2 regions of the Arthrobacter sp. Soil_C_49 genome follow, and region 2 is predicted to be linked to the other one. Evidence: riboswitches for the same ligand, from Rfam matches in the RefSeq annotation. Region 2 holds a riboswitch; the other holds the start of a gene.
The links. A riboswitch is a leader RNA that binds a small molecule or an ion and turns the genes downstream of it on or off. The one in region 2 is predicted to bind glycine.
Positions count from the first base shown of each region.

Region 1: linked by a shared signal. The riboswitch ahead of gcvP (aminomethyl-transferring glycine dehydrogenase) and the one ahead of gcvP (aminomethyl-transferring glycine dehydrogenase) in region 2 are both predicted to bind glycine.

Region 1 is NZ_JBDGJZ010000023.1:857-12,803, forward strand. It holds gene AC3A4Z_RS22410 (Tm-1-like ATP-binding domain-containing protein) at 1-562, opposite strand, end outside; gene AC3A4Z_RS22415 (cupin domain-containing protein) at 836-1,453, shown strand; gene AC3A4Z_RS22420 (mycofactocin-coupled SDR family oxidoreductase) at 1,515-2,348, opposite strand; glycine riboswitch at 2,581-2,675, shown strand; glycine riboswitch at 2,676-2,798, shown strand; gene gcvP (aminomethyl-transferring glycine dehydrogenase) at 2,846-5,716, shown strand; gene gcvT (glycine cleavage system aminomethyltransferase GcvT) at 5,726-6,847, shown strand; gene gcvH (glycine cleavage system protein GcvH) at 6,882-7,265, shown strand; gene glyA (serine hydroxymethyltransferase) at 7,262-8,581, shown strand; gene AC3A4Z_RS22445 (L-serine ammonia-lyase) at 8,757-10,184, shown strand; gene lipA (lipoyl synthase) at 10,198-11,196, shown strand.
Region 2 is NZ_JBDGJZ010000003.1:217,112-235,850, forward strand. It holds gene gcvP (aminomethyl-transferring glycine dehydrogenase) at 1-1,584, opposite strand, end outside; glycine riboswitch at 1,637-1,744, opposite strand; glycine riboswitch at 1,746-1,843, opposite strand; gene AC3A4Z_RS07275 (Na+/H+ antiporter) at 2,028-3,902, shown strand; gene AC3A4Z_RS07280 (SRPBCC family protein) at 3,996-4,403, opposite strand; gene AC3A4Z_RS07285 (ArsR/SmtB family transcription factor) at 4,400-4,714, opposite strand; gene AC3A4Z_RS07290 (hypothetical protein) at 4,748-5,047, opposite strand; gene AC3A4Z_RS07295 (VOC family protein) at 5,095-5,454, shown strand; gene AC3A4Z_RS07300 (DUF427 domain-containing protein) at 5,576-5,860, shown strand; gene AC3A4Z_RS07305 (DUF5655 domain-containing protein) at 5,921-6,277, shown strand; gene AC3A4Z_RS07310 (hypothetical protein) at 6,341-6,796, opposite strand; gene AC3A4Z_RS07315 (hypothetical protein) at 6,879-7,481, opposite strand; gene AC3A4Z_RS07320 (PEP-utilizing enzyme) at 7,481-7,813, opposite strand; gene AC3A4Z_RS07325 (hypothetical protein) at 7,864-8,070, opposite strand; gene AC3A4Z_RS07330 (hypothetical protein) at 8,291-8,929, shown strand; gene AC3A4Z_RS07335 (hypothetical protein) at 8,929-9,093, shown strand; gene AC3A4Z_RS07340 (hypothetical protein) at 9,170-9,622, shown strand; gene AC3A4Z_RS07345 (hypothetical protein) at 9,735-10,124, opposite strand; gene AC3A4Z_RS07350 (dihydrofolate reductase family protein) at 10,315-10,878, shown strand; gene AC3A4Z_RS07355 (SHOCT domain-containing protein) at 10,938-11,342, opposite strand; gene AC3A4Z_RS07360 (class I SAM-dependent methyltransferase) at 11,499-12,365, shown strand; gene AC3A4Z_RS07365 (GOLPH3/VPS74 family protein) at 12,561-13,304, opposite strand; gene AC3A4Z_RS07370 (flavodoxin domain-containing protein) at 13,573-14,097, shown strand; gene AC3A4Z_RS07375 (NYN domain-containing protein) at 14,206-15,444, shown strand; gene AC3A4Z_RS07380 (phospholipase D family protein) at 15,586-17,169, shown strand; gene AC3A4Z_RS07385 (hypothetical protein) at 17,233-18,264, opposite strand; partial or broken gene AC3A4Z_RS07390 (phosphatidylinositol-specific phospholipase C/glycerophosphodiester phosphodiesterase family protein) at 18,295-18,739, opposite strand, start outside.

The DNA of each region.
Region 1 (11,947 bases), on a different contig from region 2:
CGGAGGTGATGGAATTCAGACCGACAATATCCGCGACTGAATGCAGGGTGGCGACGTCCCTCGTCCCGACGTATGGCTCGAACTTCCGGTTACCCGAGGCCAGGGGCGAAACGACCATTTTAGGAAAACCAACCGGGGATGCCTCAAACGCCGTGCGAGTGACGTAAGCGCCCGCTCCCCCGACACAGAGCGCAGCATGGATGCGGCCGTCGCTTACCATCTTCGAGAAGGAAGCGGCGACGCCAGCCCGGAGTGCGGCGACAGCCTCACCACGATCCATACTGTCAATTTGCTCGCTGGAATAGCCGGCCGCCTGGGCTACTTCCTCCCGGCTAATGAGCGGCCGTCCCCCGCTGAGCTGAGCCCCTGTGAGGTGACGGTGGGCGCGGCCGGAAGTGTCGAGCAGGATCACGCTTGCGCCAAGCTGTTCTATTTCCGCCGCAACGGAGGTCAGCTCAACCGACTTAGTGTCCAGAGTGCCAATCACGAGAACCGTAAGCCATGTTCCGATGCTGCCCCGTTCGACTTGTCGAACACCTTCAGGCTTCTTTGCGTGCGTCATGCCACTCACGTTATGTCGACTTGGCGTACAACGTCAAGAGCATTTTCGACTTTTCGTTCGATCTCACCGAACGGACGACGCTTTTTAGTGTCGGAACGTTCGACGCAGCTTGTTGCTGGAAGGTTGGATTCCCCGGCGAGGGTGCAGTGACGTCCGGAGCGCGATGCGTAAAATAGATTCGGTAAGACCGAACGAAGGTGCGTTTCAGGCTGTGAGCAGGTGGTGACGAGCAGCGCTGAGCCGATGTACCTAGGAATGAGGGAGTGGACGCGGATGAGCGAAACCAGCGAGATCGAAGAAGAAGCGGACTCTACGGTCCAGATTGGCGACCGCCTGCGGGAGCTGAGGAACCAATACCAGTACAGTATTCGCGGGCTTGCCGGACGCGCAGGGGTTTCAGCATCGTTGGTGAGCGACATCGAAAAGGGTAAGGTCGAGCCGTCAATCTCGACATTAAAGCGCATGGCGGCAGCACTCGGTACGAACATCACCTACTTCTTCTCTGAGCCAACACAGGACAAGGGCAGGGTCGTCCGGGCAGCCGAACGAACTCCCATGGGTCCAAAGTCGTACCTGAGCGGCAGCCGCTCAGGCATGGAATCCAGCGGCGTCCGCTTTGAACTCGCTTCCCCTCCAGAGTCGGAAGCCATCGAAGCCATCTATGGACGCTACGAGGTCGGCGCGTCGACTGGTGATGAACCCTATACGCACGAGGGTGAAGAATGGGGAATGGTCTTGTCCGGCCGGCTCAAAGTTGTCTTGGAGGATCAGGTTTATTTCCTCGAACCCGGGGATTCAATCTGGTTTCCCAGTACGATTCCCCACAGGATGGAGAACGTAGCCACAACAGTCACCGAATACATTTGGATTGACACGCCCAAAAGCTTCTAAAAGCCTGGTTGGAAACGGCGGGCCGATACTGCTGCAATCAGTACCGGCCCGCCGGGCTTTTCTACTTGGCGAGCAGTCCAAGGTCAATCGGTAACGTGACGCCAGTGATGTAGCGAGCCTCGTCGGAGGCGAGCCATTTGACCGCATTGGTGACATCCGCGGTGTCGATCATTGGTACCTTCATCAGGTGATGCTCCACGAAGCCCGAGTGGGCGTCCTCAGCGTTCGGGTTCTCCAGGTCCGGGCGGAACATCTTAAAGACCCCAGGGTTGTTCAGCATGATGGTGTCAACATTGGTCGGGGCAAGCGCATTCGCCCTGATGTTGTGGGGGGCAAGTTCATTGGCCAGGTTACGCATCAGGCCGATGACGCCATGTTTAGCCGCGACATAATGGCCAAGGGTATGCAACGCCTTCAGCCCGGCCGTGGAACTAGTCAGGATGATGGACCCACCGTTGCCGGCCTCGATCATAGCCGGTACACCTGCCCGGACCGTCTTCCACACACCCGTCAGATTGATGTCAATCATCGTTTGCCAGGTTTCTTCGTCCAGTTCGGCCAGCTGACCGTAGGAGACGACGCCTGCGTTTGCGAGGATGATATCCAGACGGCCGAACTCACTCACGCCGTCCTTGACAGTAGCGGTCAAGCCATCCAGATCGCGGACGTCCACTTGGCGAGCCAGGATTTTGCCGCCAACTGCTTCTACCTGCCGGACCGTTTCCTCAAGCTCTGCTGAGGACGCCCCTTCATAGGGAACGGTGTCAATGGGTGCGCATGCATCTACTGCGATGATGTGGGCGCCTTCGGAGGCAAGGCCAACGGCATGCGAACGCCCTTGCCCACGAGCTACACCGGTTATGAAAGCAACTTTTCCGTCAAATCGTCCTGCCATAGCGGACTCTCCATTCTATCGGTTCTGAACGGTCCTAGCGTACAGATTTGGTTTATCCACCTCACGATACATGCTGGCGTCGAACAAAAGGAGGGTTTTTGGGTATTTTTCCCCGCCACGCTCTCTCGCTGCCGGTTTGGCCCCCTGGTTGCAAGACATTTTCGGCACTGGTTGCCATTACCCCTGACCGCGGTGTACTTTGTAGTCGTAATCACGACAGAACACGTGCCACTAAGTTGCAGCGGGAGAGTCCGGCACACCCCCGTCGGCGCCGTAGGAGCAAACCCTCCCCAGGAATCTCTCAGGCCCACGTACCGCTGCAACGCGGCAACTCTGGAAAGCAGCCCGGCCAACTCCTTCTGCGGGGAACGGGCTCACCGACGGTGCAAGCTGCTCCACGCCATGACGAGGAGCAGCGGAAACTCTCAGGTCCAATACAGAGCGGGGAGGAACCCAAACACCGGCGCCTGAAGCGCTGGTAGACACTGGAGTTCCTTATGACCGCCAATTCCAAAGCTGCTGCATTCGTCGACCGCCACATCGGCACGCGCAGGCAAGACCAAGTCGAAGCCATGTTGAAGGCTGTTGGCTACGACTCCATTGATTCCTTAGTCGACTCGGCTGTTCCGGCCGACATCCGACAGGACTCTTCCCTGGAACTGACCGGCGCGTTGAGTGAGGTGGAAGCCCTCGCCGAACTGCGCGGGCTGGCCGCCAAGAACAAGACCGCCGTGCAGATGATCGGGCAGGGCTACTACGACACCGTGACTCCTCCGGTAATCCGCCGCAACATCCTCGAAGCACCCGCCTGGTACACCGCCTACACCCCGTACCAGCCGGAGATTTCCCAGGGCCGGCTCGAGGCGTTGCTGAACTTCCAGACCATGATCCAGGACCTGGTGGGCCTGCCCATCGCCAACGCGTCGCTCCTCGATGAAGCCACCGCGGTAGCCGAAGCGGTCCTCATGATGCGCCGAGCCAACAAGAACAAGGACGCCAGGGACGCCAAGACTGTCCTAGACGCCGATTGCCTACCGCAGACCATCGCCATCGTGAAGGGCCGTGCCGAGGCGCTCGGCTTCGAGGTTGAAGTCGCCGACCTTGCCGAGGGACTGCCCGAGGGCGTCATCAACGGTGTGGTGCTCCAGCAGCCCGGTGTCTCCGGCCGGGTCTTCGACCACAGCGCCGTCATCGCGGACGCGAAAGAACGTGGTGCCCTGGTTACGGTCGCCGCCGATCTGCTTGCACTGACCCTCATTACGCCTCCGGGCGAGCAGGGGGCGGACATCGCCGTCGGCTCCACTCAGCGTTTTGGCGTGCCGTTGTTCTTTGGGGGGCCGCACGCCGCGTACATGGCTGTCCAGAAGGGCCTCGAACGCACCCTCCCTGGCCGCCTCGTGGGCGTTGCCAAGGACAACGCCGGCGTCCCCGCGTACCGCCTGGCCCTCCAGACCCGAGAGCAACACATCCGCCGCGAAAAGGCCACCTCCAACATCTGCACCGCGCAGGCACTGCTGGCCATCGTCTCCTCCATGTATGCGGTCTACCACGGCCCCCACGGGCTAAAAGCAATCGCCCAAGCCGTGCATGAAAATGCCAAAATCCTTGCGGGCTCCCTCCAAGCCGCTGGCTTGGAGGTGCTGCACACCAGCTTCTTTGACACCATCACGGTCCGTGTCCCCGGTAAAGCGAGAAGCGTGGTCGCAGCCGCTGAAGCCAAAGGCATCAACCTCCGTGTCATCGACAGCGACCTGGTCGGCGTATCAACCGACGAAACAACGACTGCCCAAGTCATTGCAGACGTCATGTACTCCTTCTCCATAGTGGCCGCCTACGGTGCACGCATAACAGGTAGCACGGACGGCTTTGCGCTGGACAGCGCCGTTGAGCGTATCTCGGCGTTCCTACAGCATCCGGTGTTCAACACCCACCGCTCCGAAACCCAGCTGCTGCGCTACATCCGCCGCCTCTCCGACCGCGACCTGGCGCTGGACCGCACCATGATCCCGCTGGGCTCCTGCACCATGAAGTTGAACGCCACCGCCGAGATGGAAGCCATCTCCTGGCCGGAGTTCGCCTCCATCCACCCGTTCGCACCGGATTCCCAGACTGCCGGTTGGCGTGAACTCATCGCCGGCCTGGAAGCTGACCTCGCCGAAATCACCGGCTACGACCAGGTTTCCATCCAGCCCAACGCAGGATCCCAGGGCGAACTCGCCGGCCTGTTGGCCATCCGCGGCTACCACCACTCCCGGGGCGAGGCGCAGCGCAACGTCTGCCTCATCCCAGCCTCAGCCCACGGCACCAACGCCGCCTCCGCCGTACTGGCGGGTATGAAGGTTGTTGTGGTGGCCACTGCCGCCGACGGCACCATCGACCACGCTGACCTGCAGGCCAAGATTGACGCCCACAAGGACGTCCTTTCGGCCATCATGATCACTTACCCGTCCACCCACGGCGTTTACGACGCCGATGTGCGAGAGGTTTGCGACGCCATCCACGCGGCCGGCGGCCAGGTGTATGTTGACGGCGCGAACCTGAACGCTTTGGTTGGTTTGGCACAGCCGGGCAAGTTCGGCGGCGACGTCTCCCACCTGAACTTGCATAAGACCTTCTGCATCCCGCACGGCGGCGGCGGACCCGGTGTCGGACCTGTTGCGGCGAAGGCGCACCTCGCCCCGTTTATGCCGGGCGACGCCAACAAGGCCGCCCACGAAGCCGGACATGGCGTTGCCATTTCGGCTTCGCGCTTCGGTTCCGCCGGTGTCCTGCCGATCTCCTGGGCCTACGTGAAGCTGATGGGCGGCCAGGGTTTGACCGAGGCCACCAAGTCGGCGCTTCTCGCCGCGAACTACGTGGCCGCCCGTCTGGATGAGCACTTCCCGGTCCTCTACACCGGCGAGAGCGGTTTGGTGGCGCACGAGTGCATCCTTGATCTGCGCGAACTCACGGCGAAGACCGGCGTCACGGCCGAGGACGTGGCGAAGCGTTTGATCGACTTCGGCTTCCACGCCCCCACGCTGTCCTTCCCGGTGGCGGGCACGCTCATGGTGGAGCCCACCGAGTCCGAGGACCTCGCGGAGATCGACCGCTTCATCGAAGCTATGATCATCATCCGCCAGGAGATCGACCAGGTGGCCGCCGGTGACTTCACCGTGGAGAAGTCCCCGCTGCGCAACGCGCCCCACACGGCAGTCGCCGTCTTATCTTCCGACTGGAACCGGACGTACCCGCGTGAGCAGGCCGCCTTCCCGGTGGCCTCCCTCCGACAGGACAAGTACTTCCCGCCGGTCGGCCGCATCGACGGCGCAGCAGGGGACCGCAACCTGGTCTGCTCCTGCCCTCCGCTTTCCGAATTTGAGAACTAAGGAATTCCGATGACTGAGAACTACACCGCGCTCTACGAGCAGCACAAGCTCGCCGGCGCCTCCTTCACCGACTTCGGTGGCTGGCAGATGCCCCTGAAGTACAACTCTGAACTGGCCGAACACCACGCCGTGCGCAACGCCGCCGGCCTGTTCGACCTCTCCCACATGGGTGAAATCTGGGTGACCGGCCCTGACGCCGGTGCCTTCCTGGACTATGCGCTGGTGGGCAAACTGTCCGCCGTTGCCGTCGGCAAGGCCAAGTACTCGCTGATTTGCCAACGAGATGGGGGCATTATCGACGACCTGATTTCCTACCGCCGTGCAGAGGACCGCTATCTGGTGGTGCCCAACGCCGGCAATGCCAAGGTGGTGGCAAGGGCACTGGCCGAAAGGGCAGCCGCGTTCGACGTCACAGTCGAGGACGCCTCCACCGAGACGTCCCTCATCGCCGTGCAGGGACCGAACGCCGAGGCCATCCTGCTTAAGCTGGTCCCCACCGAACAGCACTCGCTGGTGACGGAGCTGAAGTACTACGCGGCCGTCGAAGTAGAGATCAACGGTCAGCACCTGTTGCTTGCCCGGACCGGCTACACGGGCGAGGACGGCTTCGAGATTTACGCCAACAACGCGGCGGCCCCAGCGCTGTGGGATGCGCTGTTGGAAGCCGGGGCAGGGGAAGGTCTGGTCCCCGCCGGTCTCGCTTGCCGCGATTCGCTCCGCCTCGAAGCCGGAATGCCGCTGTACGGCAACGAGCTGTCCCGGCACGTCAACGCCTACGCAGCAGGGCTGGGCCCGGTGGTGTCGCTGGCGAAGGAAAGCGACTTCGTTGGCAAGGAAGCACTGGCAGCGGTCAAAGCTGCCGGCGTCGGCTCCACCGCGGGCCAGAAGCTTGTGGGCCTCAAAGGCACCGGCCGCCGTGCAGCCCGCGTGCACTACCCGGTCCTTAAGAACGGCACCTTGATTGGCGAGGTGACTTCCGGCCAACCCTCCCCCACCCTCGGCTACCCAGTGGCCATGGCCTACGTCGACGTCGAACACTCCGCCCCCGGTACCGTCCTGGACGTGGACCTCCGCGGCAAACCCGAACGCTTCGAGATCGTCGAACTCCCGTTCTACAAGCGCCAAAAGTAATCAAACAAGACCTAGCAAGCAAAGGAAAATCATCATGAGCAAAGTTGTTGCTGAACTGAAGTACTCCGCCGAGCACGAGTGGGTTGCTGTTGACGGATCCGGACCGACCGGCGTCGGGATCTCCGCTGTGGCTGCCGATGCCTTGGGCGACATTGTGTACGTGGACCTGCCCGAGGTTGGTTCCTCGGTGACTGCGGGGGAGACCTGCGGCGAGGTGGAATCCACCAAGTCCGTCTCGGACCTTTACGCACCCGTCACCGGCGAGGTTGTGGAGATCAACGACGAAGTGGTCTCCGACCCCGCGCTGATCAACAATGATCCCTACGGCGCCGGCTGGCTCTTCAAGGTGGCCGTCACCGAAGAAGGCCCGCTCATGTCCGCTGAAGAATACGCCGCAGCAAACGGCGGTGAACTGTGAACCCGGCAGCAGTGACCAAATTCGCCCAGGTCGTTTCCCCGTCCCTGGACGCGGACCTGTCCGTACTGGACCCTGAGATCGCAGCGAAGATTGACGACGAGCTCACCCGGCAGCGTGACGGCCTGGAGATGATCGCCTCCGAGAACCACACCGCCGTCGCCGTGATGCAGGCGCAGGGCTCGGTGCTGACCAACAAGTACGCCGAGGGCTACCCAGGCAAGCGCTACTACGGCGGCTGCGAGCACGTGGACGTCGTGGAGCAGCTCGCCATTGACCGCATCAAGGCACTGTTCGGCGCGGAGTTCGCCAACGTGCAGCCGCACTCCGGCGCGCAAGCGAACGCCTCGGTGATGCACGCGCTGATCAAGCCCGGCGACACCATCATGGGCCTGAACCTGGCCCACGGCGGCCACCTCACCCACGGCATGAAGATCAACTTCTCCGGCAAGCTCTACAACGTGGTGCCGTACGGCGTCCGTGAGGACACCCACACCGTGGACATGGCCGAGGTGGAGCGACTGGCGCAGGAGACCAAACCGGCGTTGATCGTGGCCGGCTGGTCTGCATACGCCCGCCAGCTGGACTTCGCCGAGTTCCGCCGCATCGCCGACTCCGTGGGCGCGTACTTGATGGTGGACATGGCGCACTTCGCCGGACTGGTGGCCGCCGGGCTGCACCCGTCACCGGTGCCGCACGCGCACGTCACCACGTCCACCACGCACAAGACCCTCGCCGGTCCGCGCGGCGGCATCATCCTGACGAACGACGCCGACATCGCCAAGAAGATCAACTCAGCTGTCTTTCCGGGCCAGCAGGGCGGCCCGCTGGAACACGTCATTGCGGGCAAGGCCGTCGCGTTCAAGATCGCGGCCTCGGCCGAGTTCAAGGAGCGCCAGGAGCGCGTCCTCGCCGGCGCCCGGATCCTGGCCGAACGCCTGGTCCAGCCCGACGTCACCGCCAACGGCATCAGCGTGATCTCCGGCGGCACCGACGTGCACCTGGTCCTCGTTGACCTGCGCAACTGCGAGCTCAACGGGCAACAGGCCGAGGACCGCCTCGCGGCCATCGACATCACAGTTAACCGCAACGCCGTCCCGTTCGACCCCCGCCCGCCGATGGTCACCTCCGGTCTCCGGATCGGCACGCCGGCGCTCGCCACGCGTGGGTTCGGCGAAGCTGCCTTCCGCGAGGTTGCCGACATCATCGCCGAAGCTTTGACGGCCGACGCCGACGCGGACCTTTCGGGGCTGCGTCACCGCGTCGAGGCCTTGGCTGCAGCCCACCCGCTCTACCCGGGCGTCACGAACCTCGCCTAAGGCTTCCTGCCCGTGGTCACTTTTGCCCGGTGGGACCGGCAGCCTCCGCGTGCTCGGTCGCGAATACGCCCGCTGAGCGGACGTGACGCTTCCTTAGACGCATGCTCACGGATACCGGGCCCGCGTCCGTCACCTCCTGCCCCGACCACGAACCGCTTGTAGATAGGAACCCGTCATGGCTGTTGGAGTCTTCGATCTCTTTTCGATCGGCATCGGCCCTTCCTCTTCTCATACTGTGGGGCCGATGCGGGCTGCTGCTGTGTTCGCGGAGGAGCTGAAGGCTTCCGGGGTGCTGGGGTCGGTGGCGGGGTTGCGGGTGGATCTATACGGATCATTGGCGGCCACGGGGCACGGGCACGGGACGATGACCGCGGTGCTGCTGGGGCTGGAGGGGTTCCATCCGGAGCTGATCCTGCCCGAGGAGGTGGGGGAACGCCTGGCCGCAATCGCCGAGACCGGGATGCTGCAGCTCGCCGGTGCCGTGCCGTTGCCCTATGGGGTGAAGGACATGGTGCTGCGGCCGTTGACGGTGCTGCCCCGGCACACGAACGGGATGACGTTCACCGTAAGTGATGAGGCCGGGGAGGTTTTGCATACGGCGACGTTCTTCTCGGTCGGTGGCGGTTTCATCGTCCGGGAGGGCGAAGAGGACGCGGCTCAGCAGGAGCTGGAGGCGTCCAAGAAGGAACTGCCCCTGCCGTTCCGGACCGCGGCGGAATTGCTGAAGCATTGCCGGGAGAGCGGGCTGGGGATCGCCGAGGTGATGTTCGTGAATGAGAAGGCGATCCGGACGGAGGCGGAGATTCGGGCCGGACTGCTGCATATCTGGTCGGTGATGGAGAACTGCGTAGCGACGTCCCTAACGCGGACCGGGGTATTGCCGGGCGGGCTGAAGGTTCGCCGCCGCGCCCCAGACTGGTATGACCGGTTGAAGAAGGAAAGTTCACGGCCGGACAGCGAGGGCCAGGACGAGGACTTCTACGACCAGAAGTATTGGCAGGAGTGGGTTAACTTGATCGCGCTGGCGGTCAATGAGGAGAACGCCTCCGGCGGGCGGGTGGTCACTGCCCCCACGAACGGGGCGGCCGGGATCATCCCGGCGGTGCTGTTTTACGCGTTGCATTTCGCGCCGGGGATGGAGAACGCCAGCCAGGAGGACCGCGACGACGTGGTGGTGAAGTTCCTGCTCGCTGCCGGCGCCGTGGGGGTGCTGTACAAGGAGCAGGCGTCGATTTCCGGGGCTGAGGTGGGCTGCCAGGGCGAGGTGGGTTCGGCGTCGTCGATGGCGGCGGCGGGCCTGGCCGAGGTGATGGGTGGGACCCCGGCGCAGGTGGAGAACGCGGCGGAGATCGCGATGGAGCACAACCTGGGCCTGACGTGTGACCCGATCGGGGGCCTGGTGCAGGTGCCCTGCATTGAACGGAATGCGATCGCGGCAGCCAAGGCGATTAACGCCGCGAAGATGGCGCTCTGGGGCGATGGTTCGCACCGGGTCTCGCTGGATGAGGTCATTGTGACCATGCGCGAGACCGGCAAGGACATGAGCTCCAAATACAAAGAAACCGCCATGGGCGGCCTCGCCGTCAACGTCGTCGAATGCTGAAGAAAGAAGAGCAATGACATTGGCACCTGAAGGCCGGAAGCTGCTCCGCGTTGAACAGCGCAACTCTGCTGTCCCGGTGGAGCGCAAGCCGGACTGGATCAAGGCCAAGGTCCAGATGGGCCCGGAGTTCGTCCAGCTCAAGAACCTGGTGAAGAAGGAAGGCCTGCACACGGTGTGTGAGGAGGCCGGCTGCCCCAACATCTTTGAGTGCTGGGAGGACAAGGAAGCCACGTTCCTGATCGGCGGGTCCGAGTGCACCCGGCGGTGCGATTTCTGCCAGATCGACACCGGCAAACCCTCCCCGGTGGACATGTTCGAACCGACCAAGGTGGCCCGGTCCGTGCAGGCGATGCAGCTGCGCTACGCCACCGTCACCGGCGTGGCCCGCGACGACCTCGAGGACGAGGGCGTGTGGCTGTACGCCGAGACGGTCCGCAAGATCCACGAACTGAACCCGGGCACCGGGGTGGAGCTGCTGATCCCCGACTTTTCCGGCAAACCCGAACACATCGCCGCGATCTGCGATTCCAGGCCCGAGGTGTTCGCACACAACGTCGAAACCGTGCCCAGGATTTTCAAGCGGATCCGCCCGGCGTTCCGCTACGACCGTTCCCTGGACGTGATCACGCAGGGCCGGAACCTGGGCATGGTGACCAAGTCCAACCTGATCCTGGGCATGGGCGAAACCCGCGAAGAAATCTCCGAAGCCCTGAAGGACCTGCACGAGGCCGGGTGCGACCTGATCACCATCACCCAGTACCTGCGCCCGTCCGAGCGGCACCTGCCGGTGGACCGGTGGGTCAAGCCGCAGGAATTCGTGGACCTCCAGGACGAGGCCACCGAGATCGGCTTCCTCGGCGTCACGAGTGGCCCGCTGGTCCGTTCCTCCTACCGCGCCGGCAGGCTCTGGGCCACCGCGATGCGCAAGAAGGGCTGGGACATCCCGGCAGAACTGGCCCACATCGAGTCTTCCGGCACCACCCGCCAGGAAGCCAGCTCCCTCCTCAGGTAGTGGCATTCGCCCGCTTAGGAGGCCTGCATGAGCTTTCTGAGCATTGCGTCCTTGTGTACAAAGCAGGCTCTTCTGCAGGCCCACAGAGCTCTTATAGCAGACCGGATGATTTCGACAACCCCCAGGACGGAAATGTCCCTGCTGGAGAAGCGAACCCGGCGCAGAATTGCTGAGATTATTTTGCCTTCGCCTGATTGGGAGTCGAGCCCGCCTTCCCCCACGTCACGGCCGTTGCCCGACTGCGTTAAGTGTCGAAGCTTACGGCGTCGAGCGCGTCGTCCATCCGCTCCTTAGGGCGGCTCAGGGTCGAAGTTTGCCCACAGCGCGCCCGAGAAGCCGCCGCTCGGCCCCCTAGGCGGCGTACATCGGGATCCCGGGGGTAGGAGGGCCGAGTTAGGCAAGTGCTTCCTCCAGCAGTGCGACGGAAGCGGGGTCATTCCCGTTCGGGCGGATCACTGTTGAGGCGGAAGCCCCGTCGTTACAGCCCTAGGCTTCCCCGAGGTGTCCGCCCGGGGCCAACACTGGGTCTTGACTGTTCGGCCAGACCGGACTAATCTTCCCATATAACGCAAATTCGTTCGGTGCAAACTATCGCCAACTGTAATTCCAAAAGGGATGACGTTGCTGATCCGGCCAAACTTTGACGCGTTGCGGCAGCGGCGGGAGTTGTGGTCCAAGCGCATGGAAATGCCTGAAGCTGAGAGCACAGGTTCAAGAAGTAGCCGCCTTATCCATGCCGACGAACGGTTGC
Region 2 (18,739 bases):
GGGGGCAAACGGGTGGATCGAGGCGAATTCGGGCCAGGAAATGGCTTCCATCTCGGCTGTGGCGTTCAGCTTCATGGTGCAGGAACCCAGCGGGATCATGGTGCGGTCCAGGGCCAGGTCCCGGTCGGAGAGCCGGCGGATGTAGCGCAGCAGCTGGGTCTCGGAGCGGTGGGTGTTGAACACCGGGTGCTCCAGGTAGGTGGAGGTGCGCAGCACCTGCTCCGGCAGCTCGAAACCCTCGGCAGACACCACGGGACCGGCGCCAAAGGCGACAACAACCGCGGAGAGGACCTCCGGCGTCGTGGTTTCATCGACTGACACGCCAACTGTGTCCGCGTCGATGAGGCGCAGGTTGATGCCCCGGGCTTCGGCGGCGGTGATCACCTTGGCGGCTTTGCCGGGGACGCGGACGGTGATGGTGTCGAAGAAGGTATCGGACACCAGTTCCCGGCCGGCGATCTTAAGCGTGGCGGCCAGGGCGCGGGCGTTGTTGTGGACGGTTTCGGCGATCGCCTTCAGGCCGTCGGGGCCGTGGTAAACGGCGTAGAAGGACGAGACGATGGCGAGCAGTGCCTGCGCCGTGCAGATGTTGGACGTGGCCTTCTCGCGGCGGATGTGCTGCTCGCGGGTCTGCAGTGCCAGGCGGTATGCGGGGACGCCGGCGTTGTCCTTGGAGACGCCCACGATTCGGCCGGGGAGCGTGCGCTCCATGCCGTCGCGGACGGCCATGTAGGCGGCGTGCGGTCCGCCAAAGAACAGCGGCACGCCAAAGCGCTGGGTGGAACCGACGGCGATGTCCGCGCCCTGCTCGCCCGGTGGAGTGATCAGGGTGAGTGCCAGGAGGTCGGCTGCGACAGTGACCAGCGCGCCGCGGTCCTTGGCCTCGGCGATAACGCCGGACTGGTCCCAGACGCGGCCGGAAACGCCGGGCTGCTGCAGGACGAGGCCGTTGATGTCGCCGTCGGGCAGGCCGGCCGTGAGGTCGGCAATTTCCACCTCGAAGCCGAGGGCTTCGGCGCGGCCCAGCACGATGGCGATGGTCTGCGGGAGCAGGTCGGCGTCCAGGACAGTCTTGCCGTCCTTGGCCGTCTTGTTCTTGTTGGCCCGGCGCATCAGCAGCACGGCTTCGGCCACGGCGGTGGCTTCGTCCAGCAGGGAGGCGTTGGCCACCGGGAGCGCGGTAAGGTCCTGCACCATGGTCTGGAAGTTCAGCAGCGCCTCGAGCCGGCCCTGCGAAATTTCCGGCTGGTAGGGCGTGTAGGCGGTGTACCAGGCGGGGGCTTCGAGGATGTTGCGGCGGATCACCGGCGGAGTCACGGTGTCGTAGTAGCCCTGGCCGATCATCTGCACGGCCATCTTGTTTTTGCCGGCCAGCTTGCGGAGCTCGCCGAGGACCTCGACTTCGCTGAGGGCGCTCTCAAGGGTGAGTGGCGTGTCCTGGCGGATGGAATCGGGCACGGCGCTGTCAACGAGGCCATCGAGGGTGTCGTAGCCGACGGCCTTGAGCATGGTGTCGATGTCGGACTGGCGGCGCGCGCCGATATGGCGGTCTGCGAAGGTGGTGGGGGACGATTGAACCGTCATAAGAGGAACTCCATAATTCAGGTGGTGCCGGAGCACCACGTTGATTCGGGTTCCTCCCCGCTCTGTATTGGACCTGAGAGTTTTGTGTAGTCCTGCTGTTCGGCAGGGCGCCACTTGCACCGTCGGTGAGCCCGGTTGCCCGGACTGCTTTCCAGAGTTGCCTTGCCGCGGCGGTACGTGGGCCTGAGAGATTCCTGGGGAGGATTTGCTCCTACGGCGCCTGCAGAACGTACCGGCAGGACTCTCCCGCCGCAGATCATCAGCACGTGCCACTGGTGGGTGACACGGCTCACAGGTTACAGGATCCGTGGTCAGGATGCAAAATGAGGGCCAGCTTTCGGGCGGGCGGACGACGGCGGCACGTCCCGCCGTCGTCCCCTCACCGGAAGTGCCGCAGGGCTCCGTGCAGGGACACCCTTGGCAGGGCCTGAGACAATGGCCGGATGGAGATCGCCCTGGGACTTCTGGTTCTCGTTGCGGTGGTTTGCGCCGGAAGCGCGCTGGGCCGAAAACTGAACATTTCCGTTCCCCTGCTGCTGGTACTGGTAGGCGTGATCGGCTCCTTCCTTCCGTTCGTGCCGGACATTGAGCTGAACCCGGAAATGGTCCTCGTGGGGCTGCTGCCGCCGCTTCTCTATGCCGCGGCGCTGCGGACGTCCCTGTTCGACTTCAGCTCCAACCGCCGGTCCATCGGCCTGCTATCGGTGGGGTATGTCATTTTCGGCACTATCGCTGTGGGCTTTGTGGTGTGGTGGCTGTTCCCGGAGATCCCGCTGGCGGCCGCGTTTGCGCTAGGGGCCGTGGTGGCACCCCCGGACGCGGTGGCCGCCACCTCCATCGCCCGGAAGGTGGGGATGCCGCGCCGGATCGTCACCATCCTGGAGGGTGAATCCCTGGTCAACGACGCCACGGCATTGATCTGCCTGCGCGCAGCGATCGCCGCGATTTCCGGGACGGTGTCCGTGGCGGGGATCGCCGCGGACTTCCTGCTCGCGGTGGGCGGCGGCCTGGTGGTAGGCATCGCCGCGGCCTACGTGCTGACGGAACTGCGCAAGCGGATCCGGAACGTCCCCATCAACACCTCCACGTCGCTGGTGGCTCCCCTGGTGGCGTACCTGCCGGCGGAAGCGATCCACGCGTCGGGTGTCCTGGCCGTCGTTGTCACCGGGCTCATCATGGGCACCAAGGCGCCGTCTATGCCCAACGGTGCCGCCCGGCTGAGCCAGCGCAGCAACTGGAATACGGTGCAGTTTCTGTTGGAAAACTCGGTGTTCCTGCTGATCGGGCTGCAGGTGCGCAGCATCGTGGAGGGTGTCCAGGACGATTCCCTGGGCGCTGGCCGGATCTGGATGGGCTGCGCGGTGATCCTGCTGGCGGTGCTGGTCCTCCGCCCCGTGTGGGTTTTCCCCGCGACATACCTGCCCCGGCTGATTCCCGCGGTGCGGCGCAGCGACCCGGCGCCGCCCTGGCAGTTCCCCGCCATTGTGTCCTGGGCCGGGATGCGCGGCGTGGTCACCCTGGCCGCAGTGTTGGTGCTGCCCGAGGACCTGGAACACCGGTCTGTGCTGATCCTCGCTGCCCTTGTTGTGGTGGGCGGGACCCTGACGCTGCAGGACTTTACCCTCCCGGCACTGGTCCGTGCGCTGCGGGTGCAGGGTCCGGACCAGCGCGAGGATGCCCTGAACAAGGCGTCGCTGATGCAGCTGGCCACCGCCGCCGGCGTGGCCCGGTTGCAGGAACTGGGCACTGAGAACGATCCGCCCGAGGTCCTGGCCATGCTGAAGCGGCGCACGCAGGAGCGCGGGCTGGCCGCGTGGGAACGGCTGGGCCGGCCGTCGGCGGAAACGGCAACACCCAGCGAGCGCTATGCCCGGCTCCGGCTCGCCATGCTGGAAGCGGAACGTGCCAAGGTGCTGGAGCTGCGCCGCGGCGGCGAGTACGCGCAGGAGGTCCTCACCGACGTCCTGGAGCGGCTGGACGTTGAGGAATCCATGCTGGACGTGGCGCTGGATGAGGTAGACACGTCCGGCGAGGGCGGCGGGGAAGGCATCGCAAGGCCGGGCGGGGTGTGCGACCACCTCGAGTCGGCGCGGCCCCGGGAGGTTCCGGCCGACGCGTTCTGCGCTGACTGCGTCAGGGAAGGTACGACGCCGGTGCACCTGAGGATGTGCCTGGCCTGCGGGCAGGTGGGGTGCTGCGATTCCTCCCCCGCAACCCACGCATCGCGGCATCACGAGAAGACCGGGCATCCGGTCATGCGCAGCATTGAGCCGGGCGAGGACTGGCGCTGGTGCTACCAGGACGACCTGCTGGGGTGATGGCCGGCTGAGGCGCGGCCTGCCCACGTCACGCCTGCCCACGTGAGGGGACGACGGCGGGGAGGTCCCGCCGTCGTCCGGTCACCTGAAACGTCAGGAAACGCCGGCGAGAACGCCGTCAATCCGGGTAAGCAGCCCCGGCCAGCCGTTGCCCATGCCCTCGATGGCCTGTTTGCCCATGGGGGTGTCGAGGCGGAAGCCCGCGTGTTCGTGATGGAGCACAGTGCCGCCATCCGCCGGCTCGAGGCGCCAGGTGATGGTGGTGTCCAGCACGGCCTCGGAGAAGAGGAAGCTGATGGAGGTGCCGGGATCCACGGTGAGGACTTCGCACTGCTGCTGCCCCCAGGAGCCCATGTCCATGGTGAAACGGTGGCCAACGACTGGCGCGATATCGCCCGGCGCCCACCAGCGGGCCAGCAGCTCGGGGGTGGTCAGCGCGGCCCACACGGATTCGGCGGGGTGCGGGAAGCGGCGTTCGAGCCGGATGGCGTTCTCGGTCATGACGGTTTCTCCTCGTCCAGAAGTTCTGCCAGCGCGTCGAGGCGCTGGTCCCAGTAGTGCTCGAAGTGCTTCACCCAGCCGCCGATCTCGGCCAGGGCCTGCGGCTGGAGGTGGTACAGCCGGTTACGTCCGTGGCGCTCCTCGCGGACCAACCCGGCCTCGCGGAGTACGGCAAGGTGCTCGGAGGCCGCCGGGCGGCTGAGGTTCAGCAGCCCGGTGAGTTCGCCCGCTGTCCGGGGACCCTGGCGGAGCTCGTCGAGGATCACTCGCCGCGCAGGGTTGGAGACGGCGCCGAATACGTCAGGAAGCACCGAACCAGTATATGTCGGAAATTTCCGACATATCTAGCGGGTGCCGGTTTTCCTGCCGAGCCTGTACCCGGCCCAGAAGGCGAGCAGGAGCAGCCCCACCACGGCGACGGTCAGGCCGATCTGGGTTCCTTGGGTTATCAGAACAGCGCCGTTGGCAGTGAAGGGCGTATTGCTGAGCGGCGCGTAGGCGAACCAGCCGATGTAATCCCGGTTCAAGATGGCGATGAGACCGCCGGCCAGCACCGCCGCGAAGCCCGCGAAGGGCAGGACGGTGAGAAGAACTTTGGCAGATTTGGATGTGTTGGGCTGCCCGGCAGCGTTGTTTTCCCCCATGGAACCGAGTCTAGCCGGGGCTGTTCGGCCGCCATTAGGCTGGGCGGATGTTGACCATCGGCAGCACCGTCCTTGGCGTCAACGACGTCGCCCGCGCCACCGCATTCTGGCACGCCGCCCTGGGGTATGTTCCGCAGGAGCCCGGCGACGAGACCTGGGTGATCCTCGTGCCGGAATCGGGCCCGGGGGCGCAGCTGGCCCTGATGCGGAGCGAGACGCCGGTCCAGGAATACCCCCGGATCCATCTGGACTTGTACGCGGACAACCAGGCCGCCGAGGTGGAACGGCTGGTCTCCCTCGGCGCCCAGCGGGTGGACTGGGACCTGTATCCGGAGGACCCTGATTTCATCGTGCTTGCTGATCCTGACGGGAACAGGTTCTGCGTCATCGACAAGAGCCCGCGGTAGCACCGCCGGCGGACGCGCCCGAGGAACGCTGACGTTCGGGAACATTCCTGTCCGCTATCCCGTTGGTATCCCTACGACCCGCGCCTCCTTTGAACGCGGCGGCGCTTACGGAAGGGAACCTATGGCCAGGGCTATCTGGAACGAAAAAGTTATCGCCGAATCGACGGACACCGTGGTGGTGGAGGGCAACCATTACTTCCCCCGCGAAGCCGTCAACGCCCACTACCTTCGGGACAGCGACCTCTCTTCCGTCTGCCCGTGGAAGGGCAGGGCCAGCTATCACACGCTCGAAGTTGACGGAAAGCTGAACGTGGACGCGGCCTGGTACTACCCGGAGACAAAGCCGCGGGCAAAGCAGATCGAGGACCGGATCGCGTTCTGGCGCGGCGTCACCATCGAGGCTTAAGAACAGAAAGCAGCGGACGACGGCGGAACCTCCCGCCGTCGTCCAGGCCAGTAGGCCACCATGGTGATTGTGGATGCACAGCAACTTTTCCCCGGCGCCCTCACGGAGATTTATGATGCGCTTTCAGCGCGGATGTCCGGGCTGGGTGACGACATCGTCGAAGAGTTCTCGAGAACCCAGGTGAGTTACGGGGCGGCGCGGAAGTTCACGTGGCTCACCCCCATCACGAAGAGCAAAGCGCTGCTGACCATGGATATGTGGGATGAGCACCACGCCTCGTTCGTCCGTGACATCATTCGGTTTCATCACGACAAACACACCCACCAGGTGGAAGTGCGCACCCCAGCCGACATTGAGTCCGTTGCCGCCCTCGGCTGGTTTGAGGATTCAGCCGCCTGGGGCCGTAAGCAACGTTGACCAGTTGGCTGCTTCGTCAGCGCCGGCATCATCGCCTCCCCCGGGTGATTGGCTCAGTTCCAGTTATGAGCCGACGGTGACGTACTCGCCATTGAGCTTTTCTGCCAGGCGTTCGATGTCCCTCGTCGAGGGTTGGCCGGTGGCCATCTCAGTGAAGTCGACAACCATCCAATTCATCCCATGGACGAGATGGATTTTGCCTTGGTTGGAGTCAGACAAGATCTGGTAGGTTTCGCGAAATGCTTTCTCATCTGCAAAAAGGTCTATCTGAACCTTTTCAAAGCACAGCTTCTGTGCGGAGGACAGCCTGATGCCGTCACCCATTGGAACAATTGGATCACCAACAGGATCAGCTTCGCAGGCCAGGACGTCATCGACGGCGGTGTAAGCCTCATCCATGGAGCTGAAGCCTTGTAGGTTCTCGCTTCCAGGCTGCTCTTTGACGACACATCCCGCGACCGGAACGGCCACAAGAAAAGCCGCCGTTGCAATATTTAGAAAATGCCTGTTTTTCGTCACTTTTACCCCCAGGTTATTTATCGCACTGTTTCACATGAGGGGGGAACCCTAAAAGCCTTTCCGGTCAGCCGGGGTGCGGTATCTATCGCTGGATGCCGAGAGTGGCGATGAGATCCTCGTGGAACTCGAACCATACGCGGTGAAAGGAATCGCGGTCCGTGGCGACTAACCAGGCTGGTTCTGTGGCTGCGTTTGCCACCGCCTGGTCGAGCCGGTGCGCGTATCCGTCAAACCGGGGCAACGCTCCAGCCAGGCGGGTTTCCAGCCCCCGGAAGGAGGCTGCGGCCTCGGCAAAGGTTTGATGCTTCTCGTGGTCCAGCCCTTGATTTGGCTGGTTGTCCTGAGACAGCCGGTCAAGCTGAAGCTGGCTGCAGGCGGCGACGATATCCGTGTTGAGGGGCACAAACTCCGCGTGCACGGAGGTGACCACGGCACGTGCACCCGCCAATTCAAGTTCCTCTGCCAGGAGCCGTTCATTTTCTGTCCTGCCGGCGACAGTCAGCGACCAACCCCGAGAGTCCCCGAATGAGGAGCGCACGGCCCACCCCTTCGAGCCGGCTTCGATGAGAAGGCGTTCGACTTGTTGGGGATCCTGGCCAAACCTTTTTGCCACTGCCTCAGTGTCGGCAAAGCCGAGGAGCCTCATGGAGTGGAGGGTGAGCAGCATCGTGGGCTTCAAACTCATCACGGCCCCTTTACCGGCGCTGCCGTGACGGTTCCCTGGGTTCCGTCGACCACGATGGTGGTTCCGGCCGGGAACAGGTGGAGGGCACCGGCTACCCCTAAGACAGCGGGGATGCCATATTCGCGAGCCACGATGGCGGCGTGTGAAAGCATGCCGCCTGTTTCCGTCACGATTGCACCGGCTAGCCCGAACAGCGGTGTCCAGGCAGGGTCAGTGGTCCGGCAGATAAGGATGTCGCCGGGCTTCACCGTGGAAAATTCGTCCACGCTGTCAACTGTCCTTGCCGTGCCGCACGCGGTCCCCGGGCTGGCGCCGGTTCCAAAGGAAGTCATCAACCAAAATTACCGGGTCAACAATCCATGCGCAGGACGAATTCTTGACTTCATCCTGATGCACTACTGCGCCGGGGGTTGGGCTTCTGAGCTTCCGGCGGCGGGAGTACCACAACGAGTAACGTCGCGAATGGCCCGAGGAACATTGACATGAGAAACCATGCCAACCGGCTCCGGTTCTTCTGTTCGGCCAATCCGGCATTGATCAGCGCGATGGCGAACCACATGCCGCCCCCATTGACATAGTTGCTATCCATTGGCCTACTCAACCACATGGGGATTTTGCGAACTCAGGTTTCGTCGTCGCGAAATCACGGGTTACAACGGAAACGATCAGAACCGGATCATCCAAATCTGTTTGGGTGGGGGTCGGGCAGTCAGGGCTAGACTGGCGTGGTTAGGACGGATTGGGGGATCCAGAGCGGCTCGCGCCGCTGTTCCGCTGGTCGGTCGCCGCCAGCGGACCAAGGGATGACCATGACCTTCTTTCAGAGCTTTCCGGTACCGCCGTTGCCGCCGCAGCCGCGGTCGACAAGATACGTCCCGCCGCCTTGGGTGGCTCCTCCCTCTCATGAGCTGCCGGCCGTCGTACATGTGGGCAAGTTCCTGCACCGCAGTCCGTCGATCGTTGTGGGTGTGAAGAGCGCTGAGGTGTTTTCCACAGGCTGCTCCTTCAGCCTGTCCTGGCTATGTCGACGCGTCGACCAGAATGACGAAGACTGGGCTGTTCTTCAGGAAAATTTCCATCACTCGGGGATGGGCTTCCGCCACGGCCGGTCACAGCAGACATCCTTGATGCTCGGCGTCCAGTTCCCCGATGGTTCCAAAGCCAGCACTGCCAATCAAGGGCCCCACGGCCTCAGAGGAGTCGGTCAGGATCCCGAACCACCGACGCTTGCCCTGAACAACGGAGGGGGCAGCGGGGGCGACGACGAGCTATCGGGCACCGGCACGATCTGGCTGTGGCCGCTTCCTCCGGCCGGGGAATTTCGCTTGCTGGCTCAGTGGACCGCCCTTGGCATGCCGGAATCATCCGTAGTCGTGGACGGAGCCCAGCTTCGGGAGGCCGCGGCAGGCACCCAGAAGTACTGGCCGGAGGAGGGTACGCAAGGATGATGGCTCTCGACAGTCTGGTCCTGACCGTGGTCTTCGCGGCGGTGTTCTTCTACGTCCTTTACGGCGTCATCCGCGCCGCAGTCCGGGACGGCATACTTCAGGCCGAGAAACGTCGGCAAGGGGCGGACAGGCCGCCGTTTGATGACAGCGGCGTAAGGTCGTGACTTTGCAGAGCTGGCTTGTGGCCGGGTTCGGAGTTGGAGCGCGGCGCCTTTGCACGCCCTCGGAGAATGGACAACCATGAACAAAGCTTTTCCCGCCCTCGCTGTAGCGACTTTCGCTGCCCTGTTGTTCACCGGGTGCTCGTCTTCCGCTCCCAATACAGCTACGCCCGTTGAGAGGCCAGCCAGCCAAACGGCTGCCGCTCCTGACTCCATACCCAACTCCTCCCCTGCGTCGAACAAAACAGCAGACTTTGTGACAGCCAACGCGAACGCGGGCTGGGTTGGCCACATCAAGTCTGTGACTGAAATCGAGCCGGGAAGAATCCGGATCTACACCAGTGTCGTTGACCCGCAGACCGCCAGCGGCAGCGAGGCGGCCGTGACCGCGATCGCCATCTGCGAGTCCGCAGTGGCTCTGTTCGGGCCAAGCTATGTATCGGTTCTGGAAGACGACGGCACCAGCTTCGTGCTGTACGGACACCCGTCAGTCCCCGAGGGTGCCTGCGCGGACGTTCGACCATCACAATAGCGGCGCCGGCCGGGACCAGATTCCCCGGAACGGGTTCCGTCCGACGGCGGTCGACTCCTCAATGTCAACTAGCAGCCAGTTCCAAAGTCTTCAGCTAAACTTGCGGGCTCAGTCAGCGGCCGCTGACTGGGGCTACGACTACCTGCACGTCGTCTTCGTATAGGACATCTCCCGGATCATTCGAGTGCAGCACTCGCCAGTCGACACCGTAGCGCTCAAGAAGATCCATGTAGAACTGGACGCCGACGATTAGATCCGTCGCCGAGCTCTTGAACCAAGATTGGGCCGAAGGGTTGATTGCGCGGTCGTAGATCATTTTGTCCACAGTTGATGGGTCCGTGTACGCGGAGTCGAAATGGTCGTTCGCTTTCCGCCAGGCGGCCCAGTCTTTGTCGCTGAGTTTTCCGTCTCTTGCCAGACCGTTGGCGAGAGCGAAAATTCCTGGATAGCAACCACGACTGTTGGGGTTGCCTGCTTGGAAGCGTACAAACTTTGAGTCCATGTTCCCCAGCTAATCACTAGGCACGTGATTAGCGCGGCAGGGAAACCAATTCGCAACAGTCCCGCTAGATGCCGTAGGCAGCAGCTACTTGGCGTGGTGGTCAACTGGCCCTGGTGTAGCCCGACCCGAGGATTTTTCCGCGACCGTGCTGGTCTGTACACACGATACCGACCCACGGAAGACTGACGCCATGCGCAACCTGACTTTCGGCATGAACGTGAGCGTGGACGGCTACATCACCGCCCCCGGCGACGACCTTGGCTGGAGCGTTCCGAGCGACGAACTGTTCCAATGGTGGTCCGACCGGGTGGGAGCGACGGGCCTGGCGCTGTACGGGCGGAAGCTGTGGGAGACGATGAGCTCCCACTGGCCGACCGCCGACCAGCAGCCGGGCGCCACACCCGCCCACATCGAGTACGCGCGCCGCTGGCGGGACATGCCGAAAACGGTGTTCTCCTCAACGGCCATTCCGGTCGACTGGAACACTCGCCTGGTCACCGGCGACGCGGTCGCCGAGATCACCCGGCTCAAGGCCGACGACGGCGGCTCGATGGACATCGGCGGTGCCACACTCGCCGCGGCGGCCATGAGGGCCGGGCTGATCGACGAGTACCTGATCGTCACCCATCCGGTCCTGGTGGGCGGCGGCACGCCGTTCTTCACGGCCTTGGACAACTGGGTGAACCTGAGCCTCGTGGAGACACGGACGTTCCCAGACGGTGTACTCATGACGAGGTATGTGACCAGGCGCTGAGTGCGTAACGTCGAATCGGCGCGGGCTTCGTGTCACCCAAGGATCCCGTGCCCCTGCGTTCAACTGTCTCCAAGGATGCGCCGCTTTCCGGCGCTGAACTCTTCGTCAGTAAGTGCGCCCCGTCCATGCAGTTCTGCAAGGAGGGCAAGCTCTGCCGCCAGCGATCCCTTACCCATAATCTTGCCGACCATCATCTGTGGCCCTCTGGCGCGTTTTGCCGTCTCAGGTGGAAGCTCGTGAGTCCGTGATGAACTGTTGACGGCATAGGTGATTAGCAGGGTGATTACGAGGACGCGCATCGCGATTCCCAAAGGGACACGGAAAGGCTGGGTCGCGTTTATCAAGACAGCAAGGAAGGCCGCGGCAACAACTGCACAAAGCCCAGCTATCCGAAGCGACGATCGGCTAATACCAAACGTGAAGGTGTATCCATCGGCCTCGGTCGAAACCAAGTGCTCATTCATCTGCCGATAATAGCCCCACGGACACTTATTGGACATCCTCCGGTCAGCGCATAAACGTCCCCGTGCAACGCTGGAGAATGCCGGACTAACCGCAGAAGCTACGAAATCCGAGCCGGGACCTTACGATCCCGTGGACGGGCGTTGTAGGGTGACGGCGTGATCGTCCCCACTATTTCCCAGAACGCCGCAGCAGTCGCGGATCACTACGACGAGCTCGACCCGATTTATCGCCGGGTGTGGGGTGAGCACGTCCACCACGGGCTGTGGTCCACCGGTCGCGAGACGCCCGCCGAGGCCGTCGAGGCGCTGGTGGACACCGTCGGCGGCCGGCTGCGCCTGATGCCCGGCGAAGCGTGCGTGGACATCGGCTGCGGCTATGGCTCCACCGCAAGGCAGCTCGCGCTGACACACAGGGTCAGTGTTACCGGCTTCACGCTGTCCGCCGAGCAGGCCCGCTACGCCGATGCGCACCCCTTACGCGGCGTGGACATCCAGCTCCGCGACTGGCTGGTCAACGGGCTGCCCGATGCCTCGGCCGACGCCGCCTGGGCCATCGAGTCGAGCGAGCACATGGTGGACAAGCCCAGATTCTTCGCCGAGGCGCATCGGGTGCTGGCTCCCGGCGGCCGCTTCGTGGTCTGCGCGTGGCTGGCCGAGACTGACGCCAGCGGCTGGAAGCTTCGCCACCTTCTCGAGCCGATCTGCCGCGAAGGGCGCCTGCCCTCGATGGGCACGCGCGAGGAGTACGAGGCGATGGCAGTGGCAGCGGGCTTCGTGGTCGATGGCTATGAGGATGCTAGCCGCCGCGTCGCGCGCACCTGGACCATCTGTGCCCGTCGACTAGTGAAGGCCTTGATCGTCGACCGGGAGACCCGTCGCGTTGCCCTTGGCGCCCGCAACCTCTTCGCTCTCAGCCTCCCCCGCATGATCCTGGCCTATCGCACCGGTGCGATGCGCTACGGCATATTCACGCTGTCGAAGGCGCGGGAGGACGGGCCGCGCCGCGCGGACCCCGGCATGTAATCGCAGCAGGGGCCAGCCTGGGCGGCAGCCGTCCCGTGGGTTGTCTCTTCCACATCATCGCCGGCTTCGCGGATCTGGAATTCCGCCCGGAGGTTCTCGGTGTACTTGATTCCCGCGCTGTCCAGGTAGACACCAGTCGGTCGCGGCCGCAAGCCCTTTTCCGTCAAAGCCCCTGTTGAACGGAATACCGCAAGATTACAACGCCGCAGTTTCTTCCTCCGCGAGCCGGATCAAACGAAGTTCGTCTTCCACTGCACGGGCAGGCCAATAGTCCTTTGCCAGTTCGTTGGCCCACACCCTGTCTGCGTCCGGGAAGAGCCTGCCGAGCAGTCCGCCAGCCTCCAGCAGTGCGATCAGGGCGAGGGGCCGGTGGTCGGGTTTCTTGAGGTCGCGCTGGACAGGTTCCGGCCCCTTGGCATTGGGGGGCACGGCATTGGTTGTCCCCGCCTCGGCAACAAGGGAATCGGGCACCTCGGGCTCAGGCGAGTCGCTGAGCGTGGCCTGGATCTTTCGCAGAAGCGCTGCCTCTGGAGCGTGGTCCTTCTCGGGGTAGCGTACAGTCCGGAACCTGCCCAGGCGTTTTTCTCCCACGCGTTCCACGACGCCGAGCGAGACCAGGCCCTGGTAGACGCGAAGCACCTGGGCCCGGCCCTCCAGCGCGGAGACCCACCACTTGGGTGTGTGGGGCCGGGACTTGCCCCTGATCAGCTCAAGTTCGAGCTGGAGATCAGTGGTGGGAAGGGTGTCGGTGGGCCTGACGTACTTGCCCCGCAGTTCGATCGCCCCGAGCAGGTTGAGTTCGGCCAGCACGGCCCCGGCCACGGCGGTCCTGATTGCGAACACGGGCGCCTCGGCTTTGCCGGTTGTGTCATTCGTGGCCAGCAGGAGGAAGGCCTGGGGAAGGGACAGGTCCAGGGACTTCGATGTGTCTGCGTTCATAACACTATGGTCCGCCCGCAGGACGAACGCCACAATCGGCCGAAGTACCCGCTTTTCCAGTGGTACAGCACCATCACCTGCATCTGCGGCAACACCGTGAGCCAGGACGGGCTGATCCAAGCCACTCCAGCCTCATAGCCGTGCAGGGTGAAGTTCGGGCCGCTCCCTTCAGCGAGTCCCTCCCGGGACGTTCGGCCCTACAGCCGGGTCTTTCGGGATTGGCACAGTGGTAGTTGACCAGGAACTTGGAAAACTGAAGGAGGCCATGATGGCCAGTATCTACATCCCCTACGGGACCGTTGAGGGTCAGACGGCCAGGATCGCCGAGTTTATCGCGGACGTGGTGCAGGCGCATGGCCATACTGCCAAGGCGGTGCATATCAAAGACGCGGAAACGGACATCCCGGACGGATACGACGCTGTGCTGGTTGGAGCGTCTGTGCACATGGGCAAGCACGAGGACTACGTTCGGGATTTCGTGCAAAAGAACCGGGAGACTCTGGAACGGCTCCCGTCTGCGCTGTTTTCAGTCAGCATGGCAGCCCACGGCGACACCGAGAACGCTGAGGGCTACGTGGAGAAGTTCGAGGAAGAGACGGGCTGGCGGCCAGCCCAGGTGGCGCTCTTCAGCGGGGCCCTGCTCTACACCCAGTACGGGTTCATTAAGCGGCTCATCATGAAGAAGATTGCCAGCGACAAGGGCTCCCCGGACACGGACACGTCCCGGGACTACGTGTACACGGAGTGGGACGGCGTGAAGCGGTTCGCGGAGGACTTCCTGGCGCGGCTGTAGCACCTGACCCAAGCAGGGAGGACGACGGCGGGGCTTCCCGTCGTCGTCCGCTCGCGTGTCGGAGTCGAAGGGCAGCGGGTGGCACCCCGTTGCTGGCACACTGGCCCAATGAACGCGGCACTCACACCTTCCCGCCGGCCTGGCATCCGCGCGGCGATGTTTGTTGATTTCGACAACGTCTTCACCGGCCTCCAGGCTTTGGATCCGCAGGCGGCGAAGCGGTTTGCTGAAGACCCCAAGCATTGGGCCGATGCCTTATCTGCAGGAGGTCCCGGCGAGGGTGCCCGGCGCTTCCTGATCCGCAACTGCTACCTGAACCCCATGGTGTATTCGAAGTACCGCACGTATTGGACCCGCGCCGGATTCCGCGTCATCGACTGCCCCTCCCTCACCCAGCGGGGAAAGAGCAGCACGGACATCAACCTGGTGCTCGACGCCATGGACGCACTCGCTGGCGGCGGTGGAATCGAGGAGTTCTTCATCGCTTCGGCCGACGCCGACTTCACGTCCCTGATCCAGCGGTTCCGTGCCGCCGACCGAATGACCACCGTCATCGCAGCCGGGGCCGTGGCCTTCGCGTACAGGGAGATGGCGGACCACGTGGTGGAGTCCCACGATTTTGTCTCGATCCTCAACGGCACAACCGCTGAACCCGTGCGCGCAGCAGCTTCCGTACAACAACCCCAAGCACCTGCCGCGACCAAGGCAAAGGCCAAAGCCCACTCCCCGGCGATCCGCGAGGTAGCGGAGTTTGTCCGGACGGCACCGGGCCCGGTTGTTGGTGCCATGGTGGCCCACCGGGCGCTCACTGCCGATCCTTCTTTGAAGACGGACTGGGGCGGCTTCGGAAAGTTCGGGACGTGGGTTTCCCAGATCGGCAAGAACGTCGAGTACTCAGCGGCACACGGCGGCTGGGTCTGGGACTCGAAGCGGTTCTCCAGTGAGGACCTTCCCCTGCCAGCCGATGCGCAGCCGGGTGTCGAGGAGCGGGTCACCCGGGTGACAGACGTGCCGGCGCTCTCGGAAGCCCAGTTTCGGCAGATCTTTGAGGCCATGGCGGCGCGGCTGCGGGAGCATCCGCCGCTCAACCGCACGGAACTGTCCCGGCAGGTGCGGGATGACTGTGTCGATGCAGGCCAGCCGGTTTCCCGCAGTGCGGTCAGTTTTGTCCTGCAGGGTCTCGCCTACGCCAGTTTCCAGCTCCACGATCAGGCGACAGCAGAGGAATTGGCCGCAGCCTGGACGGAGAACGTGGAAGAACTCTGCCGCGTGGCGTTACTGGAATTCGACGCGGCGGAGAAGATGGCAGTCCGGCGGTGGGCGAGCGGCGGACTGCTGGACAACTGATCCAAGCCTAGCGGACGACGGCGGGAGGTCCCGCCGTCGTCCGCTTCCGTTCGCTCACCCGATGACATTCCCCACTAGGGTCGTAGGCTACTAAAGACACTGGACACCAACGCCGGCTTTGGGTCTCGAAGGGAACATCACGTGGACAGTAATCCTGGTACCTGGTTCTTGAGCGGTGCTGAGCGGGGGAACACGGCCACCGGCGTGCACGCCGGTGATGACGGATCGGAGTCCTGGTCCGAGGGCAATCTCGTGAAGCCCCTGATCCACGGGGCCACCTACTTCGCCCGGCTCCACGAGGAGCTGTCGGCACTGCAGGCCGGAGACCGTGTCTGGTTCACCGACTGGCGCGGCGACGGCGACGAGCGGCTCACACCGGACGGACCCACCATCGGCGAGCTGCTGGCGCGCTTGGCCGAAGCGGACGTGGAGGTTCGAGGCCTGATCTGGAGATCCCATGGCGAGCGCATCTCGGCCCCGATGAGCAACCGGTCCAACGAGCTTCTCAGCCGCCAGGTCAATGATGCCGGCGGCGAGGTGCTGTTGGATCAGCGGGTTCGTCTTTTCGGCTGCCATCACCAGAAACTGGTGGTCATCCGCCGCCGCGACGACCCGTCGAAAGACGTGGCGTTCGTGGGCGGTATAGACCTCTCGCACGGCCGTCGGGACGACGCCAACCACGCGGGCGACCCGCAGGCGGTGGACATGGATCCCCGGTACGGGAAACAACCCCCGTGGCACGATGCCGCATTGGAACTGCGCGGCCCGGTGGTGGCGGATGTGCTGGAGTTGTTCGCGGAACGGTGGAATGACCCCCATCCCCTGGACCACCGCACCCCGTACCGGATGCTGTTGCAGCGCCTGGCCGACATGCCGCGGCATCCCGAACCCCTACCGGAGACAGCCCCACCGCCGCCGCCGGCCGGCCCCCACGCCGTGCAGCTGCTGCGCACGTACGGCGTGAAGCATCCGCCGTTTCCGTTCGCCCCCGGCGGTGAGCGGAGCGTCGCCCGCGCCTACACTAAAGCCTTCTCCCAGGCCCGATCCCTGATCTACATCGAGGACCAGTACCTGTGGTCCTCAGAGGTGGCCGACGGAATCGCCGCGGCCCTCGAAAAGAACCCCGGGTTGAACGTGATCGCAGTCGTGCCCCGCTACCCGGACTCGGACGGTCCGCTCGGAGGGCCGCCCAAGCGGGTGGGGCAACTGCGCGCCATCGAAAGGATGCGCCGCGTTGCCCCCGGCAGGTTCGGCGTCTTCAACCTGGAGAACAAGGCGGGGACTCCCATCTATGTCCACGCCAAGATCTGCATCATCGATGACACCTGGTTCACCATCGGGTCGGACAACTTCAACCGCCGGTCCTGGACCACGGACAGCGAACTTACCTGCGCGGTCATCGACACCAGCGCGGGTTCTGATGCATCCCGCTCGCTGGCCCACTCACTCCGTCTCGAGCTCTGGGCCGAGCACCTGGGCCTGGACGAAAATGACCCCCAACTCCAGGACCCGGCAGCCGGGCTGGGCCTGTGGAAGGCCACCGCCGAAGCCCTGGACCAATGGCATAAAACCGGAGGCGGTTCGGAGCGCCCCCGGGGGCAAGTGCGGCAGCACCATCCGCAAGGAGTGCCGCGGCTCCAGCGCCTTTGGGCGAACCCCGTCAACCGCCTTCTGGTGGACCCGGACGGCCGTCCACGGAAGATGCGCGGGACCACCGACTTCTAACCAAGGACAAAAAGAAGCGGTCGACGGCGGGACCTCCCGCCGTCGACCGCTCCCCCTGGGTGCCTACTGGCTGAAGGGGACCTTCTCCCACCTCAGGACCTCGCCGTCGGTGCTGTTACCGGCCACCGTAAGCCGCACGTAGTTTGTCGCGTTGGCGGAGCCGTCAACGGTGATGCGCTCAAGATTGTCCGCGGCCTCCTGACCGTAGACCGCGAGCCAGGGTGAGCCCTCGGCCAGCGGCTGGTTCTCGGCGAAGACGTGGCTGTCGCCGTTGATGAGGTACACCGGGGCGTCAAAGCTGTTGGTTTCCTCGATGATGACCTGAACGATGTCGCGGAAGCCGGAGACCGTTTCCGGGTTGGCGGTGGCCGCGGCCAGCAGCGACGGATCGAACATGTCGGCCTGGGTCATCAGCACCACGGCCCGGTCGTTGCGGCGCTCCGCGTCGGCAAAGGTCTCGCGGATCTGGGCGATAACGGCACCCGTCCGGTGCTCCACTTCGGCCAGCTGCTCCGGGGTGGCGGTGGTTTCGCCCAGTCCGGCCCAGGGAAGGAGGGAGTTGTTGCTGCCCTGGATGTTCAGCACGGAGAACGCCACCCGGTTCTGCGCGAAGCGGACGTTCTCCGGGAGGCCGAGCTCCTCCTGGCTCTTGACGGGCATGGTGGCGCCGAGGGTCTTGCCGGATGCGTCGAAAAAGACCTCCCGCAGCTTGTCGAGGCGTTCCAGCGGGTTGAAGGCGCCGTTGTTGGTGCGGTGGCAGTCCACCCACTCGTTGTCGCCTGGCGTGTAGACCAGCGGGTGCTCGAAGGTATCGAACTGGGCCCGGATGTTGGCGAAGTATTCGTCGGAGCAGACCGATGAGCCGTTCTTAATGTCGCCCACGTGGGTGACAAACTTCAGGTCCCTGTCAGCGTTGATGTCCTGGATCCGGGACGGAAACTTGGCGATTTCGGCATCACCATAGGGGATGTCGCCGATGACGCCGAAGGTGAAGGCCTCGCCGGTGCTGTCGGCGGCTGTGGCGGGCTGGGAAGCAAGGAGGCCAAGCGCCAGGGTGAGGGCCGCCGTCGTAATTTTCATGGGGCGTGAAGGCATGGGGATGTTCCTGTTTCTGCTGGGATGGGACTAGGCGGTGCGGGCGGTGAGGAACTGCTGGAGGCCTGCGAGGTCGTCGGTGTTGATGTGGTCCACGCCGGCATCGGCCAGTTCGGTCCACAGGGCGTCTCGGGCTGCGCCGGGCGTGTCCGGGGTGGCCCAGAAGCGCACGCGGTAACCGTTGGCGTGCGCCTCGGCACGTAGGCACGAAGCTTGATGCGCTCGGCCTCGGGCATCGGGCCGACGCCCTGCCAGGTGAAGAGCTTGGTCCAGTTGTCGCTGACCAGCGGCATCAGGCCGGCGGGCTTGCCGGTGGCGAGGTCGGCGGAGCGGCCGTCGTAGAAGCTGAACCGCTTGTCCTGTGCCTGCATGGTGGCCAGCGGACGGTTGCCGCTGATGACGGCGGTCACCGGGCCGGTTTTGACGTTGCCGTTGGTGTAGCGGCTCATGATGTCGCGGTGCTCGGCCAGCTCCT